Regions from separate parts of the Comamonas sp. NLF-1-9 genome, predicted to be linked through region 1. Evidence: predicted binding sites of a transcription regulator. Region 1 holds the regulator's gene; each other region holds the start of a gene.

Region 1 (2,195 bases):
TGCAGCATGGGCCCGCCGGCAGACAGCGCGTAGGCGGTCGAGCCGGTGGGCGAGGCGACGATCACGCCGTCCGCCCGCTGGTTGGCGACGAAGTCGCCGTCCACCTCGATGCGCAGCTCCACCATGCCCGAGGTCGAGCCGCGATTGACCACCACGTCGTTGAGTGCCAGCGCCTCGAACACGCAGTCGCGCCCGCGCAGCACGCTGCCGTGCATCAGCGGGCGCACATCCTCTTCATAGGCCCCCTCGAGCATGGGCGCGAGCATGGCCTCGAAACCTTCGAGCGCGATGTCGGTGATGAAGCCCAGCCGCCCCTGATTGATGCCTATGAGCGGCGTGCCATGGCGCGCCAGACGCCGGCCCACGCTGAGCATGGTGCCGTCGCCGCCCACCACCAGCGCCAGGTCGCAGTGGCGCCCGATCGCGTCCAGGTCGTGTGTGGGAAAGTCCCGCAGCTTGACATTGACCGCGGTTTCATCGTCCAGCGCCACCTCGCAGCCGTGCTGCAGCGCGAAGGCGGCGATCTCGCGCACCGCCTTGCACAAGGTGTCGGGCACGCTGCGTGCGCGCGACTTCTGGTACTTGCCGATCACGGCGATGCGGTGGAAGATGGATTGCATGGCCTTGATTACAACACCCGCTGCGGGCCGGTATGGCTTGCTATGGTAAGCGCTGGTGCGGTGCTCGGGGGCGCGGAGCGGGGTGCGGGCCGCGACTGGCCCTAGAATGAAACGCATGCTGGACGAGCGTGGCAAATTGTTGCTCAAGGCGCTGGTGGAGCGCTACATCGCCGAGGGGCAACCGGTCGGCTCGCGCACGCTGTCGCGCGCCTCCGGGCTGGAGCTTTCGCCGGCCACGGTGCGCAACGTCATGTCCGATCTGGAAGAGCTCGGCCTCATCGCCAGCCCGCACACCTCGGCCGGGCGCATCCCCACCGCCAAGGGCTACCGCCTGTTCGTGGACACCATGCTCACGGTGCAGAAAGAGCGTCTGCCGCACCTGCAGATCAAGCCCGAGCAGCCGCAAAAAGTGATAGCGCATGCGGCGCACATGCTCTCCAGCCTGTCGCAGTTCGTCGGCGTGGTGATGGCGCCGCGCCGGGCCTCGGTATTCCGGCACATCGAGTTTCTGCGGCTGTCGGAGCGGCGCGTGCTCGTGATCATAGTCTCGCCCGACGGCGACGTGCAAAACCGCGTCATCTTCACCGAGACCGACCCCAGCCAGTCGCAGCTCGTCGAGGCGGCCAACTTTCTCAACACCAACTACGGCGGCCTGACCATGGAACAGGTGCGCGAGCGCCTGAAGAGCGAAGTGGACAGCCTGCGCGCCGAGATCGTCCAGCTCATGCAGGCAGCGGTCAACGCCAGCAGCGAGGCGCTGGACGAATCGCAGGACGAGGTCATCATCTCCGGCGAGCGCAACCTGCTGGCGGTGAGCGACTTTTCCAGCGACATGGACAACCTGCGCCGCGCCTTCACGCTGTTCGAACAAAAGACGCAGATCCTGCGCCTGCTCGACATCTCCAGCCGCGCCGAGGGCGTGCGCATCTTCATTGGCGGCGAAAGCCAGGTGGTGCCGTTCGAAGAGCTGTCCGTGGTCAGCGCCCCCTATGAGGTCGACGGCCAGATCGTCGGCACGCTGGGCGTGATCGGCCCGACGCGCATGCCCTACGACCGCATGATCCAGATCGTGGACATCACCTCGCGCCTGGTTAGCAACGCGCTGAGCCACAGGAGCTGAACCACTACAATGCGCCCGGCCCGCCTTGCGCGGGCCATGCTTTCGGGCCGTTAGCTCAGTTGGTCAGAGCAGAGGACTCATAATCCTTTGGTCGTTGGTTCAAGTCCAACACGGCCTACCAGGACCGCAAAAAGGAACCCCGCTACATGAAACGTAGTGGGGTTTTTTCTTTCCCGCAGTCTCCGGCTCCAGTGGCGCCCATGGGCCCCCGGCGTTTGGACGGCGCGGCGGGACCGCTAATAATCGCCGGGTTCCCGCATCGTTTCGCTGCCTGCCCGCCTTTGCTCCATGTCCGATACCGCCGACAGCTTGCCCCAGCCGCTTGGCATGTCTGCGCCGGCCGACGGTGTCGGCGGGCTGCCGGCGCAGTTGCGGGCGGCGGCGTTGGGGCCGACGCACCTCGTGCGTTACCTGAAGGTTTTTGCGCGGTTCGATGCCGCTGGGCGCGCGCTGCC
Region 2 (2,195 bases), 930 kb from region 1:
GCGCTCTTCGACGATGCGCCGGCTGCGCTCGTCGAGCTCCTGCAGCGCGGTGGCGATGCCTTGCGTGGCCAGGGTGTCGCGCTGGCGCGATTCGATCACCCGCGTCGGCTCGTAAGCGGCGTCGCTGAGGTAGGAGATCGGGCCGAAGCTCTGCTCGCCGTCGTCGCTCGGGGCCGGGTCGAGCAGCACGTCGCCGCCCGACATGCGCGTTTCCATCTCCATGACTTCTTCGCGCTTGACCTTGAGCTGCTCGGCCATGGCGTCGATCTCGTGCTCGGAGAGGGTTTCGCGGTAGGTTTCGGCGTTCTCGGCCTCGGCCTTGAATTCCTGCTTCATCGAGCGCAGATTGAAGAACAGCTTGCGCTGCGCCTTGGTGGTTGCCACCTTGACCATGCGCCAGTTCTTCAGGATGTATTCGTGAATCTCGGCCTTGATCCAGTGCATGGCGTAGCTGACCAGGCGCACGCCCTGGTCGGGGTCGAAGCGGCGCACGGCCTTCATCAGGCCGATATTGCCTTCCTGGATCAGGTCGCCATGGGGCAGGCCATAGCCCAGATATTGCCGCGAGATGGAAACCACCAGCCGCAGGTGCGACAGCACCAGCCGGCCCGCAGCCTCCAGGTTGTTGTCTTCGCGCAGTTGGCGTGCAAAACGCTGCTCTTCGTCGAGCGTGAGCATGGGCAAACGATTGACCGCGGTGATGTATGCGTCCAGGTTGCCCAGCGGTGGCACCATGGCCCAGGGGTTGGCAGGCGTCAGGGCGGTGCTGGTACGGGCTTCGGACAGTGTCATGGGGGGCGGTCCTTTCTGTGTCTTGGTCTAAATGTTAGCACTCGCTTAGGTAGAGTGCCAAAACCGAAGTTCCCCCGAATGTCAGGTTCCGAAGGGTGCCTAGTGCGGGCAAATGGCGTGCGCGCCCGGTGGTGCGCCGGGCGTCGCGTGCCTTTCAAGCGGCGGGTTGGCCTGCGTCGGGCGCGGCTGGCGGTCAGCGCGGCGCTGGGGTAGTCTGGCAGCGGCCACACGCTGGCCAAACCATGAACGAAACCAAGCCTGCTGCGCGGCAGTGGGCCGTGAATGAGGAGCCAGGAGCGATGCTGGGACTTGAGACTATCGCGATCGTGAGCACCACGGTCGCACAGGCGCACGATGCCGAGCGGCTTGCGGCCCTGGCGCTGCAGCAGCGCCTGGCGGCCTGCGTGCAGGTGGCGCAGGTGCAATCGCATTACCGCTGGAAGGGCGCGCTGCAGCGCGAAGCCGAGTGGCGGCTCGACGGCAAGACGACGCAGGCGCAGGCGCCGGCGCTGCTGGCCTTGCTGCGCGCCCACCATCCCTACGAACTGCCCGAGCTGGCGGTGCACACCTGCGAGGTAAGCAACGCCTACGCCGACTGGGTGCGCGCCGAAACCGGCCAAGCCCTGCCCGGTGCCGGCTAGGCTTGAGCAGCGCGCGGCCGCGGCCCCGAAGGCAATGCCGGCGCCGCTTCAGAGCTGGGCGCGCACGGCCACCTCGAAATCGGCCAGCGGCACCGGGCGGCCGAACAGATAGCCCTGAAACTTGCGGCAACCCTGGTCGAGCAGCAGCGCGTGGTGCGCCTGGGTTTCCACGCCTTCGGCCACGACGGTGAGTTGCAGCGAGTCGGCCAGCGTGATGATGCTGCGCGCAATCGCCGCATCGGTGGGGTTGTCCAGCATGCCGCGCACGAAGCCCTGGTCGATCTTCAGTTCGGACAGCGGCAGGCGTTTGAGGTAGCCCAGGCTGGAGTAGCCGGTGCCGAAGTCGTCGAGCGAGAGCCACAGCCCCAGCGTGCGCAGCTGCTGCATGATCTCGATCACGCCCTGCACGTTGCTCAGCAGCACGCTTTCGGTCAGCTCCAGCCGCAGCCGCTCGGGGTTGGCGCCGCTGCGCGCAAGCAGACTGGCGAGCTCGCCGGCAAAACCCTCCTGCAGGAATTGGCGTGCGCTGATGTTGAGCGACAGGCTCAGGGGGCGCAGCTCTGCCTGGGCCTGCCAGCGCGCCTGCTGCTGCATGCCGGCCTGCAACACCCATTGGCCGATTTCCATGATCTGCCCGGTCTCTTCGGCGAGCTGGATGAACTGCGCCGGCCCCACCAGGCCGTGCACCGGGTCGTTCCAGCGCAGCAGCGCCTCGGCGCCGACGATGCGCCCGATCTCGTCCACCTGGGGTTGGTAGTAAAG
Region 3 (2,195 bases), 230 kb from region 1:
GTTGTCCAGGCTCTTGCCGTCCTCGACGGTGATCACGCCTTCCTTGCCGACCTTGTCCATTGCGTCGGCAATGATCTTGCCCACGGATTCGTCGGAGTTGGCCGAGATCGAGCCGACCTGGGCAATTTCCTTGCTGGTGGTGGTGGCCTTGGAGGCCTGCTTGAGCTGCTCGACCAGCGCCACGACGGCCTTGTCGATGCCGCGCTTCAAATCCATCGGGTTCAGGCCGGCGGCCACGTACTTGGTGCCTTCGCGCACGATGGCCTGGGCCAGCACGGTGGCCGTCGTCGTGCCGTCACCGGCGATGTCGTTGGTCTTGGACGCGACTTCCTTCACGAGCTGGGCGCCCATGTTCTGCAGCTTGTCCTTGAGCTCGATTTCCTTGGCGACCGACACGCCGTCCTTGGTCACCGTGGGGGCGCCGAAGCTGCGCTCGAGCACCACGTTGCGGCCCTTGGGGCCGAGCGTGACCTTGACCGCGTTGGCCAGGATGTTCACGCCTTCCATCATGCGGGCGCGTGCGTCACCGCCGAAAACTACGTCTTTTGCTGCCATGTTTGGCTCCTGAAAATATGAATGAAATCAGCCTCAAACGCTTTGCTGACAAGCGCTTGGAGCTATGAATTGATGAGTTGATTACTTCTCGACGACGGCAAACAAGTCGTCTTCCTTCATGACCAGCAGCTCTTCGCCGTCGACCTTGACGGTCTGGCCGCTGTACTTGCCGAAGAGCACGCGATCGCCGATCTTCACGCCCATGGCGACGAGCTCGCCCTTGTCGTTCTTGCGACCCGGGCCCACGGCCAGCACTTCACCCTGATCGGGCTTCTCGGCGGCGTTGTCGGGAATGACGATGCCCGAGGCCGTCTTGGTTTCGTTTTCGAGGCGCTTGACGACCACGCGGTCGTGCAGAGGACGAAGTTTCATGGCAACTCCTGAAATTCACTGGTTGAAGAGGGTTCGCAAAAGCGGCCCCTGAGGGCCGCCATGCGCGCTTGGGTGTCGCGCTGTTAGCACTCAAACCCAACGAGTGCTAATCATAAGGGCGTTTGGACCGTTTTCAAGGCCCGCGCGCAGGATTTCATCGTGCGCCCGCGCGCGCGGCGAGACACTCACAGCAGGTGCAGGAACTGGTCGAGGATCCGGAAATGGTCTTCGAAGAATTGCGCTTCCATGCCGGGCAGCTCGTGCAGCGCGACCCAGCGCGCCTGGGCCGCATCGTCGCCGCCGTGCACCGCAGGCGGCGCGGTATCACACAGATCGATGTGGTGCACGTGGGTGATGGTGCGCCCGCGCTGGCTGCGGTCGGGGTGGTCGAACACCTGCACCGAGCGCAGGCCCTGGGCCAGGCGCTCTGGCGCGAGCGCGCAGCCGGTTTCCTCGCGCAGCTCGCGCACGCAGGATTGCCATAGCGTGTCACGCGGCTCCAGAAAGCCGCCGGGCAGCGCCCACAAACCCTGGCCCGGCGCGTGGGCGCGCTGCACCAGCAGCACCTGATCGCGGCAGCGCAGCAGCGCGTCCACGGTGACGAAGACGGGCGGGTAGGGCGCCCCCGCCCAAGCCTGGCGGTAGTCGCGCAGCATGCGCCACTCCGCCTGCAGGTAGCGGTAGGGAGCTTGCGCGGCCATGCGGCGCAGCAACGCGAGCGTGGCGGGCGGCGCCTGCTCTGCAAAGGGCGCGAGCGCACCCGCTACCTCGCCTGGCGCGGCACCCAGCCAGGCATCGCGCAACTGGGACGAGTCGATCGCGCCCATGCGCGGCAGACTCAGCAACTGCCAGCCTGGGAATGCGCGCAGGTATTCGCTGCTTGCATCCTTGAAGTGGCCGACGAGCGCGACGCGCGCGTCGGGGCCCGCGTGCTGTGCGACGGCGCGGCGCACCGCATCGGCCCAGCGCGGCTCGTCGTAGTAGTCGCGCACCGGGCAGGTGACGAGGCGCTCGCGCAGCGGCGCTTCAACGCTCGCGCGCAGCAGCTCTGCGCGTTCCTCCCAGGTGAAAGGATTGCGCGGCGTGCGCGCCTGAAAGGCCGACCCCAGCACGACGACGACCAGGCGCGCCTGCCGCGCCGCTTCCTGCAGCAGCGCAAGATGCCCACTGTGCACCGGCTGGAAGCGGCCTATCAGTACGGCAATGTCAAAACGGTACGGGTCCATGGTGTCGGCGGCCACGCGCAGCAGCGCGGCTTGTGGTGCAAG

Evidence for each region. Region 1 encodes HrcA, which represses chaperone genes, less so after heat shock. Its sites were predicted from a motif close to TTAGCACTCNNNNNNNNNGAGTGCTAA; they were not measured.
Region 2: the regulator HrcA is predicted to act here: its motif matches at 827-853, upstream of rpoH (RNA polymerase sigma factor RpoH).
Region 3: the regulator HrcA is predicted to act here: its motif matches at 1,011-1,037, upstream of groES (co-chaperone GroES).

The regions. Positions count from the first base shown of each region.
Region 1 covers NZ_CP078069.1:1,301,838-1,304,032, reverse strand. The annotation lists gene KUD94_RS06335 (NAD kinase) at 1-620, opposite strand, end outside; gene hrcA (heat-inducible transcriptional repressor HrcA) at 736-1,740, shown strand; tRNA gene KUD94_RS06325 (tRNA-Ile) at 1,785-1,861, shown strand; gene KUD94_RS06320 (SPOR domain-containing protein) at 2,029-2,195, shown strand, end outside.
Region 2 covers NZ_CP078069.1:372,180-374,374, forward strand. The annotation lists gene rpoH (RNA polymerase sigma factor RpoH) at 1-792, opposite strand, end outside; gene cutA (divalent-cation tolerance protein CutA) at 1,035-1,433, shown strand; gene KUD94_RS01760 (EAL domain-containing protein) at 1,482-2,195, opposite strand, start outside.
Region 3 covers NZ_CP078069.1:1,530,590-1,532,784, reverse strand. The annotation lists gene groL (chaperonin GroEL) at 1-555, opposite strand, end outside; gene groES (co-chaperone GroES) at 637-927, opposite strand; gene KUD94_RS07425 (bifunctional nicotinamide-nucleotide adenylyltransferase/Nudix hydroxylase) at 1,113-2,153, opposite strand.